DNA from 2 places in the Kitasatospora sp. NPDC058243 genome. Region 2 is predicted to be linked to the other one. Evidence: riboswitches for the same ligand, from Rfam matches in the RefSeq annotation. Region 2 holds a riboswitch; the other holds the start of a gene.
What was found. Region 2 has a riboswitch for S-adenosylmethionine ahead of thrC (threonine synthase). Riboswitches for the same ligand answer to the same signal wherever they lie in the genome.
Positions count from the first base shown of each region.

Region 1 (9,423 bases), on a different contig from region 2:
AGGCCGTGTCACACGCCCGACACGGAGGGATGCTTGGCCGCATGGCACTGACGGCCCCCGGGCACACCGACGCGCGGGGCGAACGCCCGTCCGTGCCCGCCCCGGCGGTCACCTACGCCCTGATCGCGGTCAACACCCTGGTGTTCCTGCTGGGCCCGGCCGCCGGGCTCAATCCGCTGTACGGCACCGGCCAGTCCCGGCTCTGCGCGGAGCAGCGGTACGAGCAGCGCTGGGGCGTCATCCCCGCCGAGGTGCTGGCCGGCCGCCCGCTGACCGCCGAGCAGCTGGCCCAGGCCCCCGACCCGGCCCCGGGCTGCCCGGCCGCGCCCACCCCGGCCAAGCACCCGGCGCTGTCCGTCCTCACCGGGCTCTTCGTGCACGCGGGCTGGCTGCACCTGCTGGGCAACCTGCTCTTCCTCCACGTCTTCGGCCCCACCGTCGAACAGCGGCTGGGCCGGGCCCGGTTCACCCTCTTCTACCTGGCCGCCGGCAGTCTGGCCACGTACGGCTTCGCCCTCGCCGAGGCGCACTCCCCGGGCTCCACCCGGGTGCTGATCGGAGCCTCCGGCGCGATCTCCGCCGTCCTCGGCGCCTACCTGCGCTTCCATCCGCGCGCCCGGGTGACGACGCTCGTCCCGCTGCTGCTGTTCCTGCCGCTGCGCTTCCCGGCCTGGCTGGTGCTCGGCCTCTGGTTCGCCCTGCAGTGGTGGTCGGTCCACTCGGCCGGGCCCGGGGTGGCCTATCTGGTCCACGTGATCGGCTTCGCGGCGGGCTTCCTCTACGCCTGCACGGCGGTCAGCCACCCCCCGAGACGACCCGGCTGACGCCCGATACGCTGGCGGCACCCCACAAAGGAGCCCGAACAGTGATCACCGCCATCGTCCTGATCAAGACCAGTGTCGACCGCATCCCGGAGATCGCCGAGGCCATCGCGGCCATCGAGGGCGTCAGCGAGGTGTACTCGGTTACCGGTGGCTACGACCTGGTGGCGATGGTCCGGGTGCGCCGGCACGACGATCTGGCCGCGGTCATCCCGGGCCGGCTGAACAAGGTCCCGGGCGTGGCCCACACCGAGACCCAGATCGCCTTCCGCACCTACTCCCAGCACGACCTCGAGGCCGCCTTCGCCCTCGGCCTGGACGAGTAGGCCCCTCAGCCCTGCCGACCGGGCCCCTCAGCCCTGCCGACGCCCCCGGTCGACCTCCACGGTGGCGACGCAGCGTCCGCCCTCGTTGCGGTAGTTCCACGCGGCACCGTCCGTGACCAGCTCGCGGACGGCGGTCAGGAAGCGGTCGACGTGCTCGTCCGGGGTCCCGGCCCCGAAGCTCACCCGGATCGCGTTCAGGCTGCGCTCGCCGGGCAGCGACGGCTCGGGCGCCCCGCACTCGGAGGGGGAGACCTCTTCGTCCCCGAGCAGGGTGCGCAGCAGCGGGTGCGCACAGAACAGGCCGTCGCGGACCCCGATGCCGTACTCGGCGGACAGCGCGGCCGAGAAGTGCGAGCTGTTCCAGCCCTGGACGACGAAGGACAGCACGCCCACCCGGGCCGCCTCGGCACCGAACAGGTTCAGCACCTTGACCTGCGGGATCTCCGCCAGCCCGGCGGTCAGCCGGGCGATCAGCTGCCGCTCCCGGGCCTCCAGCGCGTCGAAGCCCGCCTCGCTCAGCGCCCGGCAGGCCGAGGCGATCGCGTAGGCGCCGATGACGTTCGGCGAGCCGGCCTCGTGCCGGGCCGGGCCGGAGTGCCACTGGACGGCCACCGAGCCGTCGGTCTCCCGGGCCACCGTCCGGGTCGCCCCGCCGCCGGCCAGGTACGGGTCGGCCGCGTCCAGCCAGTCCGCCCGGCCGGCCAGCACACCGGCGCCGAAGGGCGCGTAGATCTTGTGGCCGGAGAAGGCGATCCAGTCGACGTCCAGCTCGCGCACCGAGACCCGGTGGTGCGGGGCCAGCTGGGCGGCGTCCAGCACCACCCGGGCGCCGTGCCGGTGCGCGGTCCCGGTCAGCTCGGCGACCGGCCACAGCTCGCCGGTCACGTTGGAGGCTCCGGTGACGCAGAGCAGCTTGGGGCCCTCGGGCGCCTCGGCGAGCGCGGCGTCCAGGGCGGCGACCGCCTCGGCGTGCGAGCGCGGCGCGCGCAGGTAGTGGACGTCGAGCCCGGCGTGCGCCCAGGGCAGCAGCGAGGCGTGGTGCTCGGTCTCGAAGGCGAACACCCGGGTCCCGGCCGGGACGGCCGAGGCGAGCAGGTTCAGCGAGTCGGTGGTGGCCCGTGTGAAGACCACCTGGTCGCCCTCACGCAGGTCGAGGAACTCGGCGACGGTGCGGCGGCTCTGCTCGAACAGGTCGGTGGACAGCTGGGAGAGGTACCCGGCGCCGCGGTGCACGCTGCCGTAGTAGGGGGCGTAGGCGGAGACGTCGTCCCAGACCCGCTGGAGCGCCGGGGAGCTGGCCGCGTAGTCGAGGGCCGCGTACCCGACCTTCTCGCCGCTGGCGAGCGGGACCTGGACGTCGTGGCCGAGGACGGCGAGGGGGGCGCAGAGTTCAACACGAGGCTGCCGCGCGGAGCGCGTCGAGACAAGGGTGGCGGCGGGCGACGGGTGGGAGATCGACATGAGGATGCACTCCTTCTGGGGGTGTGGGACCCCGGGAGTACTAGTCGTCGGGCGTCCGCGCTTGCCGCACGGACGATTCGCCGAGCGACCCGGTCCTCACCCAGGGCACCCCGCCACGGACGGAGGGTTGCCGGACAGCAAGCTGGGGCTTGACGCTGTCACTCATGACCTGGCCAAGACTCTAGGTCGCGCCCAGCGAGTGGTCAAACAGGCATCCACCATCCGGACAGCCGAGGAGCCCGCGCCGACGTTGCGGCACGGGCTCCCAAGTACCGCCTCACATCCGGCTGGTGGCCTCCGACCAACGCCGCAGCAGCTCCTGCGCCGCGCCCGAATCGATGGCCTGCTCCGCCCGCGCCATGCCGGCCGCGAGCTGTTCGGTGAGCGGCGCCTCGCCCAGGTCGAGCGCGACCAGCGCCGCCGCCGTGTTCATCAGGACGGCGTCCCGTACGGCCCCGCGCTCGCCCGCCAGCAGCCGACGCGCGACCTCGGCGTTGTACGAGGGGTCCGCCCCGCGCAGCGCCTCGATGCCGACCAGCTCGACGCCGACGTCCCGCGGGTCGAAGGTGGTCTCGGTGACGGTCCCGTCCCGCACGATCCACACCTGCGAGGTGGTGGTGATGGTCAGCTCGTCCAGGCCGTCGTCGCCCCGGAAGACCAGGCCGGTCGAGCCGCGCCGGGCGAGCACGCCGGCGATCAGTGCGGCGAGCCGGGTGTCGAAGCAGCCGATCGCGTGCGAGGTGACCTTGGCCGGGTTGGTCAGCGGGCCGAGGATGTTGAACGCGGTCGGCACCCCGAGGTCGCGCCGGGCGGTGGCGGCGTGCCGCATCGACGGGTGGAACTTGGCCGCGAAGCAGAAGGTCAGCCCGACCTCCTCGGCGATCTCGGCGACCCGCCGGGCCGACAGGTCGAGGCGGACGCCGAGCTTCTCCAGCACGTCCGAGGAGCCGCTGGCCGAGGAGGAGGCCCGGTTCCCGTGCTTGACCACCTTGGCGCCGGCCGCGGCCGCGACGATCGCCGACATGGTGGAGATGTTGACGGTCTTGGCCCGGTCCCCGCCGGTGCCGACGATGTCCACGGCCGGGCCGGGGATGTCCAGCGGCTCGGCGTGCGCGTACATCGCGTCCACCAGGCCGGTGATCTCGTCGACCGTCTCGCCCTTGGCCCGCAGCGCCACCATGAACCCGGCCACCTGGACGGGGGACGCCTCGCCGCTCATGATCCGGTCCATCGCCCACGCGGTGGCCGAGCGGTCGAGGTCCTCCCCCTTCAACAGCGCCGCCAGGACGTCCGGCCAGGTGCGGACCACCTGCGCGGGTGCGGTACCACCGTTCGCAGGGTTCACGTTCACCATGGCTGACTCCAGCTGTTGTCGGGTTCCCCGCGTCGGGGGGACGTCCGTACGGATGGAGTCAGCCTATCGACCAGTCGGGTTCCCGCGGCGGCGTCTTCTCTAGTCGTGAGACGGCACCGCTCAGCGGCTGACGGGCGCCCGCTTGGCCAGCCGTGCCCGCAGCAGGGTGGCGACCGCGCCGGCCAGCGCCACCGGGTCCACCGGGCGGGAGATCGCGGCGTCGGCCCGGCTCCAGGCGGCCAGCCAGGAGTCCTGCGGCCGGCCGATCAGCACCAGCACCGGCGGGCAGCCGTAGATCTCGTCCTTGAGCTGGCGGCCGAGCCCGAGCCCGCCGGCCGGCACCGCCTCGCCGTCCAGGATGCAGAGGTCCACGCCGCCCTTCTCCAGTGCCTTCAGCACCGCCGGGGTGGTCGCGCACTCCAGGTAGGACAGTTCCGGAAGGTCCTCGACGGGCCGGCGGCCGAGTGCCGTCAGCACCTGCTCGCGGGTGTTGCGGTCATCGCTGTAGACGAGGACGGTGAGCGTCTCGTCGGTCGTGTACGCCATGGGCCCTGCTCCCTCAAGTGTGATCCGGACCACGTTCGCCTGATCCGGATGCTACTCCCGATCACCCGTCGCCGAGTCCCCCTCGCGGACCTTCCTCCTCAAGCCGCCGCGCCCGCGACTCACCCGCCCGGAGGACGGCCCGTCACCCGGACCCGTCCAGACCACCCGTACGGCCGATAAGGGGCCCGCGCATTACCCCCGGAGGCTCCGCCAAGCGTGCAACGACGCGCTGGGCAACGGGGTCGCGGGCCCCTTCGAGGAACCGTCAGAAAAGGGACACGCCGCTGCTCAGCCGCCATTGGGGTCCCCCACCGCCCCTCAGGGGGGCATACCGCACGCACCGGACACTCCGAGGGACACCCCCCGGCGTGAAGACGGAATAAGGGACCGACATAATGTCCGTCGTGGCGACAGCAACAGCAGTAGAAACCGGGCACGCGCACGGATCGGTCAACCGGCCGAACATGGTCAGCGTCGGAACGATCGTCTGGCTCAGTTCCGAGTTGATGTTCTTCGCGGCCCTCTTCGCGATGTACTTCACGCTCCGCTCCGTCAAGGGAGCCGAGTTCTGGACCGAGAAGGCGCACGCCCTCAACGTGCCCTTCTCCTCGGTCAACACCACGATCCTGGTGCTCTCCTCGCTGACCTGCCAGCTCGGCGTGTTCGCTGCCGAGCGCGGGGACGTGAAGAAGCTCCGCTCGTGGTTCGTCATCACCTTCGTGATGGGCGCGATCTTCATCGGCGGCCAGATCTTCGAGTACACCGAGCTGGTCAAGAAGGACGGCCTCTCGCTGTCCTCCGACCCGTACGGCACGGTGTTCTACCTGACCACCGGCTTCCACGGTCTGCACGTGACGGGTGGTCTGATCGCCTTCCTGCTGGTCCTGGGACGGACGTACGCAGCCAAGCGCTTCACGCACGAGCAGGCCACCGCCGCGATCGTCGTGTCGTACTACTGGCACTTCGTCGACGTCGTGTGGATCGGCCTGTTCGCGACCATCTACCTGATCAAGTAACCAGCTGATCAGGTCGCTGGCCACCGGCTTCGGTCCCCGCCCTCACCGGCGTCGGGCCGATTCTGCCGGTGGGCGACGCTCCCACCGACCGACCGCGCGCGCAGCCCTAGACAGGCAGCCTCGTGCCGGCCAGACCGGCCGCCGGGTGCACCCACCAGTCGACCAGATCCTGACACCGGGGTTATTCCGTGAAAAAGCTCTCCGCACGACGGCGCCACCCATTGGCGGCGCTGGTCGTCCTACTTCTCGCCCTGGCGGCAACCGGGGGGCTGTACGCCGCGTTCGCGCCCGCCGACAAGGCGCAGGCCGACGTCGCCGCGCAGTCGCTCGCGATCGATGAGGGCAAGAAGCTCTTCGCCGTGGGCTGCTCCTCGTGCCACGGCCTGAACGGCCAGGGCAGCAGCGACGGTCCGAGCCTGGTCGGCGTCGGCTCCGCCTCTGTCGACTTCCAGGTCGGTACCGGCCGCATGCCGGCCCAGCAGCCCGGCGCCCAGGTGCCGCGCAAGAAGAACATCTACTCGCAGGCGGAGATCGACCAGCTCGCCGCCTTCGTCGCTTCGCTCGGCCCCGGCCCGGTGACGCCGACCCCGGAGCAGTACACCTCGACCAACCCGGACGACATCTCCAAGGGTGGCGAGCTGTTCCGCACCAACTGCGCCCAGTGCCACAACTTCGCCGGCCAGGGCGGTGCCCTGACCAAGGGCAAGTACGCCCCGTCGCTGGAGGGCGTGGACGCCAAGCACATCTACGAGGCCATGCAGACCGGCCCGCAGAACATGCCGTCGTTCCCGGACACCACCATGCCCGAGGAGCAGAAGAAGCAGATCGTGGCCTTCGTCCGCCACACCACCTCCGATGAGCCCAACCCCGGTGGTCTCACGCTCGGCAGCCTCGGTCCGGTGACCGAGGGTCTGTTCGGCTGGATCTTCGGTCTCGGCACGCTCATCGCGGTCGCGATCTGGGTCGCCGCCCACACCACCAAGGCCAAGAAGTCATGAGCCACGACATGTCAGAAGAGAAGCTGCCGGAGTCACACGGCTCCGCCGGTGACGTCGCCGCACACGGCGACCCGTTCGCCGACCCGGGCCTTCCGGCCCACGAGCCCCGCCGCACCGACATCGACGAGCGGGCCGCCCAGCGGGCCGAGCGCCAGGTCTCGCTGATGTTCGTGGTCTCGATGCTCGCCACCATCGGCTTCATCGCCTCGTACGTGGCCATCGACCCGGACAAGATCGTCTACATCTTCCCGCTCGGTCACGTCAGCGCGCTGAACTTCGCGCTCGGCATGACCCTGGGCGTCGCGCTGTTCATGATCGGCGCGGGTGCGGTCCACTGGGCCCGCACGCTGATGTCGGACGTCGAGCTGCCGGCCGAGCGCCACCCGATCGAGGCTGACGACGAGGTCCGCGCGGACGTCATCGAGCAGTTCAAGACCGGTGCCGCCGAGTCCGGCTTCGGCCGCCGCAAGATGATCCGCAACACCCTCATCGGCTCCATGGCGCTGGTCCCGCTCTCCGGCGTGGTCCTGCTCCGCGACCTCGGGCCGCTGCCCGAGAAGAAGCTGAAGGAGACGGGCTGGAACGAGGCGACCCCGGCCCAGCCCCTGCAGCTCATCAACATGAACACCAACCTGCCGATGAAGGCCGAGGACATCGTCATCGGCTCGCTGACCTTCGCCATGCCCGAGGGTCTGCACGTCCACGACGAGGACTTCCAGCAGGCGATCGCCAAGGACGCCCTGATGCTGGTGCGCATCGCACCGGACGACATCAAGGACGACCGGTCGCGGGAGAAGGGCTTCGAGGGCATCCTCGCCTACTCCAAGATCTGCACCCACGTCGGCTGCCCGATCAGCCTGTACGAGCAGCAGACCCACCACGCGCTCTGCCCCTGCCACCAGTCGACCTTCGACCTGGCGGACGGCGCGCGCGTGATCTTCGGCCCGGCCGGCCACCCGCTGCCGCAGCTGAAGATCATCACTGACGAGAAGGGCTACCTGGTCGCCACCGGCGACTTCGACGAGCCCGTCGGCCCGAGCTACTGGGAGCGTGCTCGATGAGTACGAGCAGCACCACCGGTGCCGCCAAGCCCGCCAGCACGCGCGCCAAGCCCGCCAACAAGTGGGAGGCCGCTGCTGACTGGACGGACGGCCGGGTGGGGATCTACTCCCTCGCCAAGGCCAACCTGCGCAAGATCTTCCCGGACCACTGGTCCTTCATGCTGGGCGAGATCTGCCTCTACACGTTCGTCATCATCATCCTGACCGGTGTCTACCTGACGCTGTTCTTCAAGCCGTCGATGGCCGAGGTCGTCTACAACGGCTCGTACGTGCCGCTCAAGGGCATCGGGATGTCCGAGGCGTACGCCTCGACGGTGGACATCAGCTTCGAGGTCCGCGGCGGTCTGCTGATCCGGCAGATCCACCACTGGGCCGCCCTGGTCTTCGTGGCCGCGATGCTCGTGCACATGATGCGCGTGTTCTTCACCGGCGCGTTCCGCAAGCCGCGTGAGATCAACTGGGTCTTCGGCTTCCTGCTGCTGATCCTGGGCATGTTCGACGGCTTCTTCGGCTACTCGCTGCCGGACGACCTGCTGTCGGGTACCGGTATCCGGTTCATGGAAGGCGCGATCCTCGCCGTCCCGCTGGTCGGCACCTACATCCAGATGTTCCTGTTCGGGGGCGAGTTCCCCGGCCACGACATCGTGCCGCGCTTCTTCACGATCCACGTGCTGCTGATCCCGGGCATCATGCTCGGCCTGCTGGTGGCGCACCTGATCCTGGTCTTCTACCACAAGCACACCCAGTGGGCGGGCCCGGGCAAGACCGAGAAGAACGTCGTCGGCATGCCGCTGATGCCGGTCTACATGGCCAAGGCCGGTGGCTTCTTCTTCCTGGTGTTCGGTCTGATCGCCGCCATCTCGGCGATCGCCACGATCAACCCGATCTGGGCGTACGGCCCGTACCGCCCGGACCAGGTGTCCACGGACGCCCAGCCCGACTGGTACATGGGCTTCTCCGAAGGCCTGATCCGCGTCATGCCGGGCTGGGAGGTCGGCCTGTGGGGCCACACCCTGAACCTGGGTGTCTTCATCCCGCTGATGATCTTCCCGCTGGTCCTGGTCTCGATCGCGGTCTACCCGTTCATCGAGGGCTGGATCACCGGCGACAAGCGCGAGCACCACATCCTGGACCGCCCGCGCAACGCGCCCGTCCGCACCGCGCTCGGCGCCGCCTGGATCAGCCTGTACCTGGTGCTGCTGGTCGGTGGCGGCAACGACCTGTTCGCCACCCACCTGCACCTGTCGATCAACTCGATCACCTACTTCGTCCGCGTCGGCTTCTTCGCGGTGCCGGTCATCACCTTCATCATCACCAAGCGCTGGTGCCTCGGCCTCCAGCGCCGGGACAAGGAGAAGGTGCTGCACGGCCGCGAGACGGGCGTCATCAAGCGCCTGCCGCACGGCGAGTTCGTCGAGGTGCACGCCCAGCTGCCGCAGAAGGACCTGTACAAGCTCACCGCGCACGAGCAGGTCCAGCCGGTCGAGCTGCCGGCCCAGACGGACGAGAACGGCGTGGCCAGCAAGGCCGGCCTGATCGGCCGCACCCGGGCCAAGCTGTCCCGCGGCTTCTACGGCGGCGGCGCCCAGATCCCCAAGCCGACCTCCGAGGAGCACCACGAGATCACCAGCGGCCACGGCCACCACTGATCCCGTACGCCCCGCAGCGTCACACCCGAGGGCCGCTGACCAGAGTTCTTCTGGTCGGCGGCCCTCGGGCTTTCCCGTCCCCCGTCCGCACCCTCCAGGAGCTCCCGTGCAGCTGTCCGTCGACCCCGCCGCCGCCACTCCCCCGTACGAGCAGATCCGGGCCCAGATCGCCGAGCGGGCCCGTTCCGGCG
Region 1 covers NZ_JBHVWW010000009.1:92,039-101,461, forward strand. Annotated here, with positions in the region: gene ACFVX9_RS09275 (rhomboid family intramembrane serine protease) at 42-824, shown strand; gene ACFVX9_RS09280 (Lrp/AsnC ligand binding domain-containing protein) at 866-1,147, shown strand; gene ACFVX9_RS09285 (aminotransferase class V-fold PLP-dependent enzyme) at 1,175-2,608, opposite strand; SAM riboswitch class IV at 2,661-2,778, opposite strand; gene trpD (anthranilate phosphoribosyltransferase) at 2,886-3,962, opposite strand; gene ACFVX9_RS09295 (hypothetical protein) at 4,083-4,508, opposite strand; gene ACFVX9_RS09300 (heme-copper oxidase subunit III) at 4,904-5,524, shown strand; gene ACFVX9_RS09305 (c-type cytochrome) at 5,713-6,522, shown strand; gene ACFVX9_RS09310 (ubiquinol-cytochrome c reductase iron-sulfur subunit) at 6,531-7,583, shown strand; gene ACFVX9_RS09315 (cytochrome bc complex cytochrome b subunit) at 7,580-9,232, shown strand; gene ACFVX9_RS09320 (GntR family transcriptional regulator) at 9,339-9,423, shown strand, end outside.
Region 1: another riboswitch for S-adenosylmethionine. It lies ahead of ACFVX9_RS09285 (aminotransferase class V-fold PLP-dependent enzyme); the one in region 2 lies ahead of thrC (threonine synthase).

Region 2 (9,423 bases):
GGCACGTGGTGCTGGACGAGGCGCAGGACCTCTCCCCGATGCAGTACCGCGCGGTCGGCCGCCGCTGCACGACGGGCTCGGCGACCGTCCTCGGCGACCTCGCCCAGGGCACCACCCCGTGGGCGACGGCGAGCTGGCCGGACGCGCTGCGCCACCTGGGCAAGCCGGACGCCCACGTCGAGGAGCTGACCAAGGGCTTCCGGGTGCCGGAGGAGGTCATCGCGTACGCCTCCCGGCTGCTCCCGGCGATCGCCCCGGGCCTGGCCCCGGCGACCTCCGTCCGCGACGCCCCCGGCTCGCTGACGATCCGCCGCCTCCCGGACGGGGAGGCCGTGCCCGCCGTCCTGGCGGCCTGCCGCGAGGCGCTGGAGCACGAGGGCTCGACCGGGCTGATCGCCGCCGACGCCCGGATCCCGGCGCTCGCCGAGGCGCTGACCGCGGCCGGCCTGCCGTACCTGTCCCCCGGCGCCGAGACCAGCGCCGAGGCCCGGCTGACGCTCGTCCCGGCCTCGCTGGCCAAGGGCCTGGAGTACGACTACGTGGTGCTGGACGAGCCGGCCGCGGTGGTCGCGGGCGAGCCGGACGAGCGGACCGGCCTGCGGCGGCTGTACGTGGCGCTCACCCGTGCCGTCTCCGGCCTGACGGTGCTGCACGGCGAGCCGCTGCCCGCGCAGCTGCACTGAGGAACCGGGCAGCGGGGGCCGGCCCCACCGGGACCGGCCCCCGCCCGCCGCGCGCGCTCAGGCGTCGATCAGCGCCCGCCACTCGGCGACCTTGGCCGCGTCCACCGGCGTCCGCCAGCCGTCGGCCCGCACCGCGCCGCCGACGTGGAAGCCGTCGAAGCCCTCGGCCCGCAGGCCCTTCAGGTGTTCGGCCCGCAGGCCGCCGCCGATCAGGATCCGCTGCCCGTACCCGGGCTCGCCCGCGCGGGCCAGGTCCGCCAGCAGCACCTTGTGCCCGGCGTCGACGCCGGCGGCCGCGCCCGAGGTGAGGAAGGTGTCCAGCCCGGGCAGCGCGCCGACGGCGGCCCGCAGGGCGGCCCGGTCGGCGCTGTGGTCGATCGCCCGGTGGAAGGTCCAGCGGCAGCCGGCCACCGCCTCGGCGACGGCGGCGGTGGCGGCCAGGTCGACGGCACCGTCGGCGTGGAGGAAGCCGAAGACGAACTCCTCGGCGCCCTCGGCCCGCAACGCGGCGGCCCGGGCGGCCAGTTCGTCCAGGCCGCCGGGCGCGAAGCCGTCCTGGATCCGGAGCATGACGCGCAGCGGGATGTCGACGGCGGCCCGGATCCGGGCGAAGTCCTCGACGGGCGGGGTGAGCCCGTCCGCGGCCATGTCGGTGACCAGTTCGAGCCGGTCGGCGCCGCCCGACTCGGCAGCCTGGGCGTCCTGGGGCGTCAGCGCGATGACTTCGAAAATTGGTCTAGACATATCAGTAGGTTGCCACATCCGGCCGGGCCCGGCGAGCACTTCGCCCCACCCCCCGGATCACGCCAGGCTGCGCCCCTTCCCGGAGCCCCCGCCGAACCGTCCGCCGAGCCCGTCGCCGGTCCCGATCCGGCGCACCGCCACCGCGGCCGCCACCAGGAGCAGCAGCACCGGCGCCGCCATCGGCAGCACGTGCCAGAACCCGCGGCCCTCGCGCCAGATGTTGAACAGGCCCGCGAACATCGTCAGCGACAGCACCGCGACCCCGACGGCCGCCGGCAGCACCCGGCCGCGCAGCGCGGTGAAGGTCAGCAGCAGCGGCCCGATCAGCAGCACCGCGAACCACTGCATGTCCAGCGGGAAGGTCGAGTCGCCCCAGTGCTGGAGCGCCACCAGCAGCCCGCCCCCGAGGACCGAGGCCAGCGCCAGCCCGCCGGAACGCCAGGAGGCCCTGGGCAGCAACTCCGTCGGCGCCGCGGCCAGCAGCAGCGCCCCCAGCACGAACGGCATGGTGGCCACGCTGCTGTCCCCCACCCCCCAGAGGTCGAACTCCGGCGGCAGCACGACGGCCTGCGCCAGCACGAACAGCGCGGAGACGGCCTGGACCAGCGAGATGACCCGCACCGCCGTCCAGCGCCCCGTCACGACGGCCACCGCGAGCAGCAGCGCGATCACCGGCGGCGCGATGGTCAGGGCGTACGTGAGGTACGAGTCGTCCCAGGTCAGCCGATGGGCGGCCCGCTCCGCATCGCTCACCCACGGCACCAGGGCCGCACCGGCCAGCGCCCCGGCGACCATCGGCGCGGCCAGCGCGAGCACCCGCCCGGCCAGCGAGGAGCCGGTCAGCCCGAGCCGCACCCGCAGTCCGTACGCGGCCAGGTCCAACGCCTCGCGGGCGACGGCCGAGCGGCCGGCCTCCGCCGTGGTGTCGGCGAACACCGCGGCCAGCTCCTCGCCGCGCTCCCGGCGGTAGCGCGGCGGGTAGAACTGCAGCGCCGCCCGCAGCGCGGTCGAAGGCGCCCCCATCGTCGGTGTGGTCATGGGTGTGGTCATGCGAAGAACCCCCTCATCATCGACTTCCCCTCCGGCTCCGGCTTCCCCTGCAGCGCCGACAGGACGTTCGCGAGACGGCGCTCCGCCTCGGTGGCGACGGCCCGCAGCCGCTCCGCCTCGGAGGCCAGCGCCTCCCGGCCGACGCTGGTCAGCGCGTAGCTGCGCCGCGCCCGCCCGTCCACGACCTCCTCCGCGGCGACCTCGATCAGCCCCTGCTGGAGCAGCCGGTCGAGGGCGCCGTACAGGGTGCCGGTGCGCATCTTGACCCGGCCCTCGGAGATCGCGGCGATCTCCTGGATGAGGGCGTAGCCGTGTCTCGGGGCGTCCGCCAGGGCGGTGAGCAGCAGCAGCGTCGGCTCCTGCATCGAGCGTTCAGTCATACGACTACATATATCGTCAACCTACCTATAGGTCCAGTACTCCCGCCGCCCGGTCCACCACGCGGACCACGAGCGGGCTGGGAGCGGACCAGGAGCAGGCCACGAGCGGACTAGGAGAGCTCCCCCACCGGCGCGACCACCGCACCCTGCTTGCCGCACACCCAGTGCGGCTCCGGCCCCAGCTCCGGCTCCACGCCGAGCGCGTGCGGGTCCCCGTCGGCGGCGCAGGCGGTGCACAGCGGCCAGCGCCCGTACGCCTCCAGCAGCGCGTCCTGGACGTCCTGGGCGACCAGTCCGAGCACGTACTCGGTGCCGTCCGGCCACTGCTCCAGCCACCAGCGGCGGTGCGTCACGGCCTGCTCCACCAAGGAGACGACGGCGGCGTCCGCCACGTCCCGCGCGGTGAGGTCGGCCAGGATCAGCGCCCGCGCGTTGTGCAGCGCGGTCTCGATGTCGTCGGAAGCCATCTGTCCATTCTCCGGTAGAACGCCGTGTGGGCGGCCCCCCGAAGGGGACCGCCCACACGATCAGGAACCAACTGATCCGATCGGTGCGATCAGGATCAGAAGTCCATGTCACCGCCCGGCATGCCGCCGCCGGCGGCCGCAGCGGCCTTCTCCGGCTTGTCGGCGATGACGGCCTCGGTGGTGAGGAACAGCGCCGCGATGGAGGCGGCGTTCTGCAGCGCGGAGCGGGTCACCTTGGCCGGGTCGATGATGCCCTCGGCGATCAGGTCGACGTAGGTGTTGGTGGCCGCGTTCAGGCCGTGACCGGCGGGGAGGTTGCGCACCTTCTCCACCACGACGCCACCCTCCAGGCCGGCGTTGGTCGCGATCTGCTTGATCGGGGCCTCCAGCGCGACCTTGACGATGTTGGCACCGGTGGCCTCGTCGCCCTCCAGCTCCAGCTTGTCGAAGGCGACCGAGGCCTGCAGCAGCGCGACGCCACCACCGGCGACGATGCCCTCCTCGACGGCGGCCTTCGCGTTGCGGACGGCGTCCTCGATGCGGTGCTTGCGCTCCTTGAGCTCCACCTCGGTGGCCGCGCCGGCCTTGATGACGGCCACGCCGCCGGCCAGCTTGGCGAGGCGCTCCTGGAGCTTCTCGCGGTCGTAGTCCGAGTCGCTGTTCTCGATCTCGGCGCGGATCTGGTTCACGCGGCCGGCGACCTGCTCGCTGTCGCCGCCACCGTCGACGATGGTGGTCTCGTCCTTGGTGATGACCACCTTGCGGGCGGTGCCCAGCAGGTCGATGCCGGCGTTCTCCAGCTTGAGGCCGACCTCCTCGGAGATCACGGTGCCACCGGTGAGGATGGCGATGTCGCCGAGCATGGCCTTGCGGCGGTCGCCGAAGCCCGGGGCCTTGACGGCGACGGACTTGAAGGTGCCGCGGATCTTGTTCACGACCAGGGTCGACAGGGCCTCGCCCTCGACGTCCTCGGCGATGATGACGAGCGGCTTGCCGCTCTGCATGACCTTCTCCAGCAGCGGCAGCAGGTCCTTGACCGAGCCGATCTTGGAGTTGGCGATGAGGATGTACGGGTCCTCGAACGTCGCCTCCATGCGCTCCAGGTCGGTCGCGAAGTAGGCGGAGATGTAGCCCTTGTCGAAGCGCATGCCCTCGGTGAGCTCAAGCTCCAGACCGAAGGTGTTGCTCTCCTCGACGGTGATGACGCCTTCCTTGCCGACCTTGTCCATGGCCTCGGCGATGAGCTCGCCGATCTGGGTGTCGGCGGCCGAGATGGAGGCGGTGGAGGCGATCTGCTCCTTGGTCTCCACGTCCTTGGCCTGGGCCAGCAGCTGGTCGGAGACGGCGGCGACGGCCTTCTCGATGCCGCGCTTCAGGGCCATCGGGTTGGCGCCGGCGGCGACGTTGCGCAGACCCTCGCGAACCAGGGCCTGGGCGAGCACGGTGGCGGTGGTGGTGCCGTCACCCGCGACGTCGTCGGTCTTCTTGGCGACCTCCTTGACGAGCTCCGCGCCGATCTTCTCGTAGGGGTCCTCGAGCTCGATCTCCTTGGCGATGGAGACACCGTCGTTGGTGATCGTGGGGGCGCCCCACTTCTTCTCCAGCACGACGTTGCGACCCTTGGGGCCGAGCGTGACCTTCACTGCGTCGGCGAGCTGGTTCATGCCACGCTCAAGGCCGCGGCGAGCTTCCTCATCAAAGGCGATGATCTTGGCCATCAGAAGTGGTCCTCCGGGACACGGTCGACTGCTCGGACCAAGGGGTGCCCGCGACGGACGGCCCTGGTGTGCGGGGGTCCTTTCCCCTACCGCTCCCGGGGGCCTCACCGACCCGGTCCGCTGTCACTCTCACGCTGTGAGTGCTAACGCCAATGATTAGCACTCCGGGTGGTCGAGTGCAAGCCCAATCGCGATCCCGCGAGCCGTCCGGGGCGCTCCCGCCGACCCGCGCAACTCCCCGCCGGGGAACGCCGACGGGCCCGCACGACGCGTGTCGTACGGGCCCGTCGAGAAGCGAGTGGTCACCAGCCGTGGGCCGCGCCGAGCTCCTGGGGTCGGAAGGGGGTCACACCGCGGCGCGGACCATGTCCGCCTGCGGGCCCTTCTGTCCCTGGGAGATCTCGAACTCGACCCGCTGGCCCTCCTCGAGGGTGCGGTAGCCGTCCATCTGGATCGCGCTGTAGTGGACGAAGACGTCCGCACCACCGTCGACCGCGATGAAGCCGTAGCCCTTCTCCGCGTTGAACCACTTGACGGTGCCCTGAGCCATTCCGAACTCCCCTAGTGCTGTGCTGGCCCTTCACGCGCCCGCAGGTCGCGGGCCCGGGTCTGGTTTGAAGGCCGGCCCGGGGAACCCCCCCTGGGCGCAGCCGTGCACGCCGCAGTCCTCCGCCGGGGGTGCCTGACGGCGCCCTGTGAGCGGGTGATTACGTCGACCGCGGCTGAATGTATCCGGATCGACGCCCTCTGCAACAGGGTCAGCTGCGGGGAATTCCGGCACCGCGCCAAGGGGCAGGACGGGCGAAAGCGGGAGGAATTCGGCATTTCACGCCGGACATAGCGGACGGATTACTACAAATCCCCGCGGGAATTCTGACATCTGCCTGACATGTTTCACGGCCCAGGCACCCGACCGGTCTCAGCGGCCGGACGACCGTCCGGCGATTCGCGGGTGAGGATGAGGGGAAGCCCTGTTCCCAACCGAGCCACACTCTACTCCGACTTGACCCCGCCATATTCCCGCCGAAATGCGGCCGGCCGTCCGTGCGTACGGAGAACGGAATTCCGTACGCGCGGACGGCCGGTCGGACGAACGGCTCGGGCGGGGTGCCCGGGTCGGGGCGCGGCTCAGCAGCCGCCGGCCACCGCCGGGATGATCGAGACGCTGGCGCCGGCCGCGATCCCGGTCGCCAGGCCCTCGGCGAAGCGCACGTCGTCGTCGTTCACGTAGACGTTGACGAAACGGCGCAGCTTGCCGGCGTCGTCCAGGATGCGGGCGGCGATCCCCGCGTGGTTCTTCTCCAGGTCGGCGATGACCTCGCCCAGGGTGGCGCCCTCGGCGGCCACCTCGGCGGCGCCGCCGGTGTAGGTGCGCAGGATGGTGGGGATACGGACGTTGGCGCTCATGGTTCTCCTAGCGGGTGCGACCCAGCGGGGTGGGGGGTGTTTCAGGCGGACGCGAGGCCGGCGTCGTGGAAGGACGCCAGGGTCGGGCGGATGACGGCGGTCATCCCGGCCCCGGCGACGGCGTCCAGGGTCTTCAGGCCGTCGCCGGTGTTGATCGCGACGGTCTCCTTGGCCGGGTCCAGCTGGCCGGTCTCCACCAGCTTCTTCAGCACGCCGACGGTCACCCCGCCCGCGGTCTCGGCGAAGACGCCCTCGGTCCGGGCCAGCAGCCGGATCGCGTCCACCACCTCGGCGTCGGTGACGTCCTCGACCGCGCCGCCGGTGCGCCGGGCGATGTCCAGCACGTACGGGCCGTCCGCCGGGTTGCCGATCGCCAGCGACTTGGCGATGGTGTCCGGCTTGACCGGGCGGATCACGTCCTGGCCGGCCTTGAACGCCGCCGATACCGGCGAGCAGCCCGCCGCCTGGGCGCCGAAGACCTTGTACGGCCGGTCCTCGACCAGGCCGAGCCTGATCAGCTCCTGCAGCCCCTTGTCGATCTTGGTCAGCTGGGAGCCGGAGGCGATCGGGATGACGATCTGCTCCGGCAGCCGCCAGCCGAGCTGCTCGCAGATCTCGTACGCCAGCGTCTTGGAGCCCTCGCCGTAGTAGGGGCGCAGGTTGACGTTGACGAAGCCCCAGCCCTCACCGGCCGGATCGCCGATCAGCTCCGAGCAGAAGCGGTTCACGTCGTCGTAGTTGCCCTCGATGCCGACCAGCTCGCCGCCGTACACCCCGGCCATGACGACCTTGCCCTGCTCCAGGTCGTGCGGGATGAACACGCAGGACTTGAAACCGGCCCGGGCGGCCGCCGCGCCCACCGCGCCGGCCAGGTTGCCGGTGGAGGAGCAGGAGAGCGTCGTGAAGCCGAAGGCCCGCGCGGCCTCGATGGCGCAGGCCACCACGCGGTCCTTGAACGAGTGGGTCGGGTTGCCCGAGTCGTCCTTGATGTGCAGCTGCGCGGTGAAGCCCAGCTCGCGGCCCAGGTTGTCCGCCTTGACCAGCGGGGTCCAACCGGGGTTCAGGTTGGGCTTGGTGGCGACGTCGGCCGGGACGGGCAGCAGCGGCGCGTAGCGCCAGATCGAACTCGGGCCGGCCTCGATCCGGCGGCGCAGCGCCTCGGCGCCCTCGCTGCCGAAGTCGTACGCGATCTCCAGCGGGCCGAAGCACTCCAGGCAGGCGAAGCTCGGACCGAGCGGGAAGCGGGTGCCGCACTCCCGACAGGACAGCGCGGTGGCGGGGCCGAGGTCCACGGATGCGGGTGCGACAGTGTCGATAGCCATGATGGCGGAGGCCTCTCTCCTCATCTTCCCCGTGGCACGGTCGCGCCACAGGCCGGAATTGGCACCTGTCCCGCCGGGGCCTGTCGACAGACAGCCGCGCGAGAAGGTTGCCGGGACGTCAACGGGCCGTTCCCTCAGTCCCTCTGGATGAGCTTGTGAAATTGTGGTGGTGCTCAACGGCGACCCCGACGTGCAAAGGTCCGGCCGCTGTACGAAGACTGTATCCGAAGGCGTCAACCCCGAACGGGATCGTCCGCCACGCGAGATGGCGCGTCCCACCGACCCCGCCGAGGAGAGTCCCGTGCCCGCCGAACCGACCCCCGCGCTGCTCCCGCAGGCGGCGTCCTGGCTGCGCCGCCGCTCGTGGAGCGCGGTCGACCGGCCGGTGCACGCCCTGCTGGAGGCCAAGCGCCGGACCGGCCACACGGTCAGCGTGGTGCTGCCCGCACTGGACGAGGAGGCCACCGTCGGCGACATCGTCCGCACCATCCGCCGCGAGCTGATGGAGCGCCTCCCGCTGGTCGACGAACTCGTCGTCATCGACTCCGGCTCGGCCGACGCCACCGCCGCCGTCGCCGCCCGGGCCGGCGCCCGGGTGGAGTACCGCGACGCGATCCTGCCCCGGCTGCCCGCCGTCCCCGGCAAGGGCGAGGTGCTCTGGCGCTCGCTGCTGGTCACCCGCGGCGACATCGTCTGCTTCGTCGACGCCGACCTGCGCGAGTTCGACCCGGCCTTCGTCTCCGGCATCCTCGGCCCGCTGCTCACCGAACCGGACATCCAGCTGGTCAAGGCCATGTACGACCGGCCGCTGGAGACGGAGGGGGCGGTGGTCCCGGCCGGCGGCGGCCGGGTCACCGAACTGGTCGCCCGCCCGCTGCTCAACCTGCACTGGCCGGAACTCGCCGGTTTCGTCCAGCCGCTCGGCGGCGAGTACGCGGCCCGCCGCGCGCTGCTCGAACGGCTTCCCTTCCCCACCGGCTACGGCGTCGAACTCGGCCTGCTGGTCGACGCGCTGGAGACGGTCGGGCTGGACGCCCTGGCCCAGGTGGACGTCGGCGTCCGGCACCACCGGCACCAGGACGGCCAGGCCCTCGGCCGGATGGCCGCCACCATCTACCGCACCGCCCTCGAACGCCTCGACCGCACGCACCGGCTGAAGGCCTCGGCCGACCTCGTCCACCCGCTGCTGACCCAGTTCACCCGCGACCCGCAGAGCCGGGAGTTCACCGCCCACACCCACCCGGTGACCGCCCTGGAACGCCCGCCCATGCACACCGTGCCCGAGTACGCGACCCGACACTGAACACCCACCGAAAGGGTTTGCCGCTCCGGAGCCCAGGCAACGTACCAACCATGGGCGATCTCACGACCGAACGTTCGAGTGCGACCGGCACCGCCCCCGTCCTGGTGGCCTCCAATCGGGGACCGGTGTCGTTCAGCACCGCGGACGACGGCACGCTGACCCTCCGCCGCGGCGGCGGAGGCCTGGTCTCCGGCCTCTCCGCCATCGACGACCCCGACGCCGTCTGGGTCTGCGCCGCCCTCGGCGCCGCCGACCGACAGGCCGCCAGAGAGGCCCCGGACGGCCGCCTCGACCTCGCCGGGCACGACGTGGGCGGCCAGGCCGTCCGCATGCTGGACATCGATCCCGA
Region 2 covers NZ_JBHVWW010000053.1:5,456-14,878, reverse strand. Annotated here, with positions in the region: gene ACFVX9_RS28145 (HelD family protein) at 1-683, shown strand, start outside; gene ACFVX9_RS28140 (copper homeostasis protein CutC) at 741-1,427, opposite strand; gene ACFVX9_RS28135 (hypothetical protein) at 1,485-2,477, opposite strand; gene ACFVX9_RS28130 (PadR family transcriptional regulator) at 2,474-2,857, opposite strand; gene ACFVX9_RS28125 (hypothetical protein) at 2,968-3,324, opposite strand; gene groL (chaperonin GroEL) at 3,420-5,042, opposite strand; gene ACFVX9_RS28115 (cold-shock protein) at 5,389-5,592, opposite strand; gene ACFVX9_RS28110 (MoaD/ThiS family protein) at 6,171-6,449, opposite strand; gene thrC (threonine synthase) at 6,491-7,771, opposite strand; SAM riboswitch class I at 7,789-7,925, opposite strand; gene ACFVX9_RS28100 (glucosyl-3-phosphoglycerate synthase) at 8,073-9,074, shown strand; gene ACFVX9_RS28095 (trehalose-6-phosphate synthase) at 9,125-9,423, shown strand, end outside.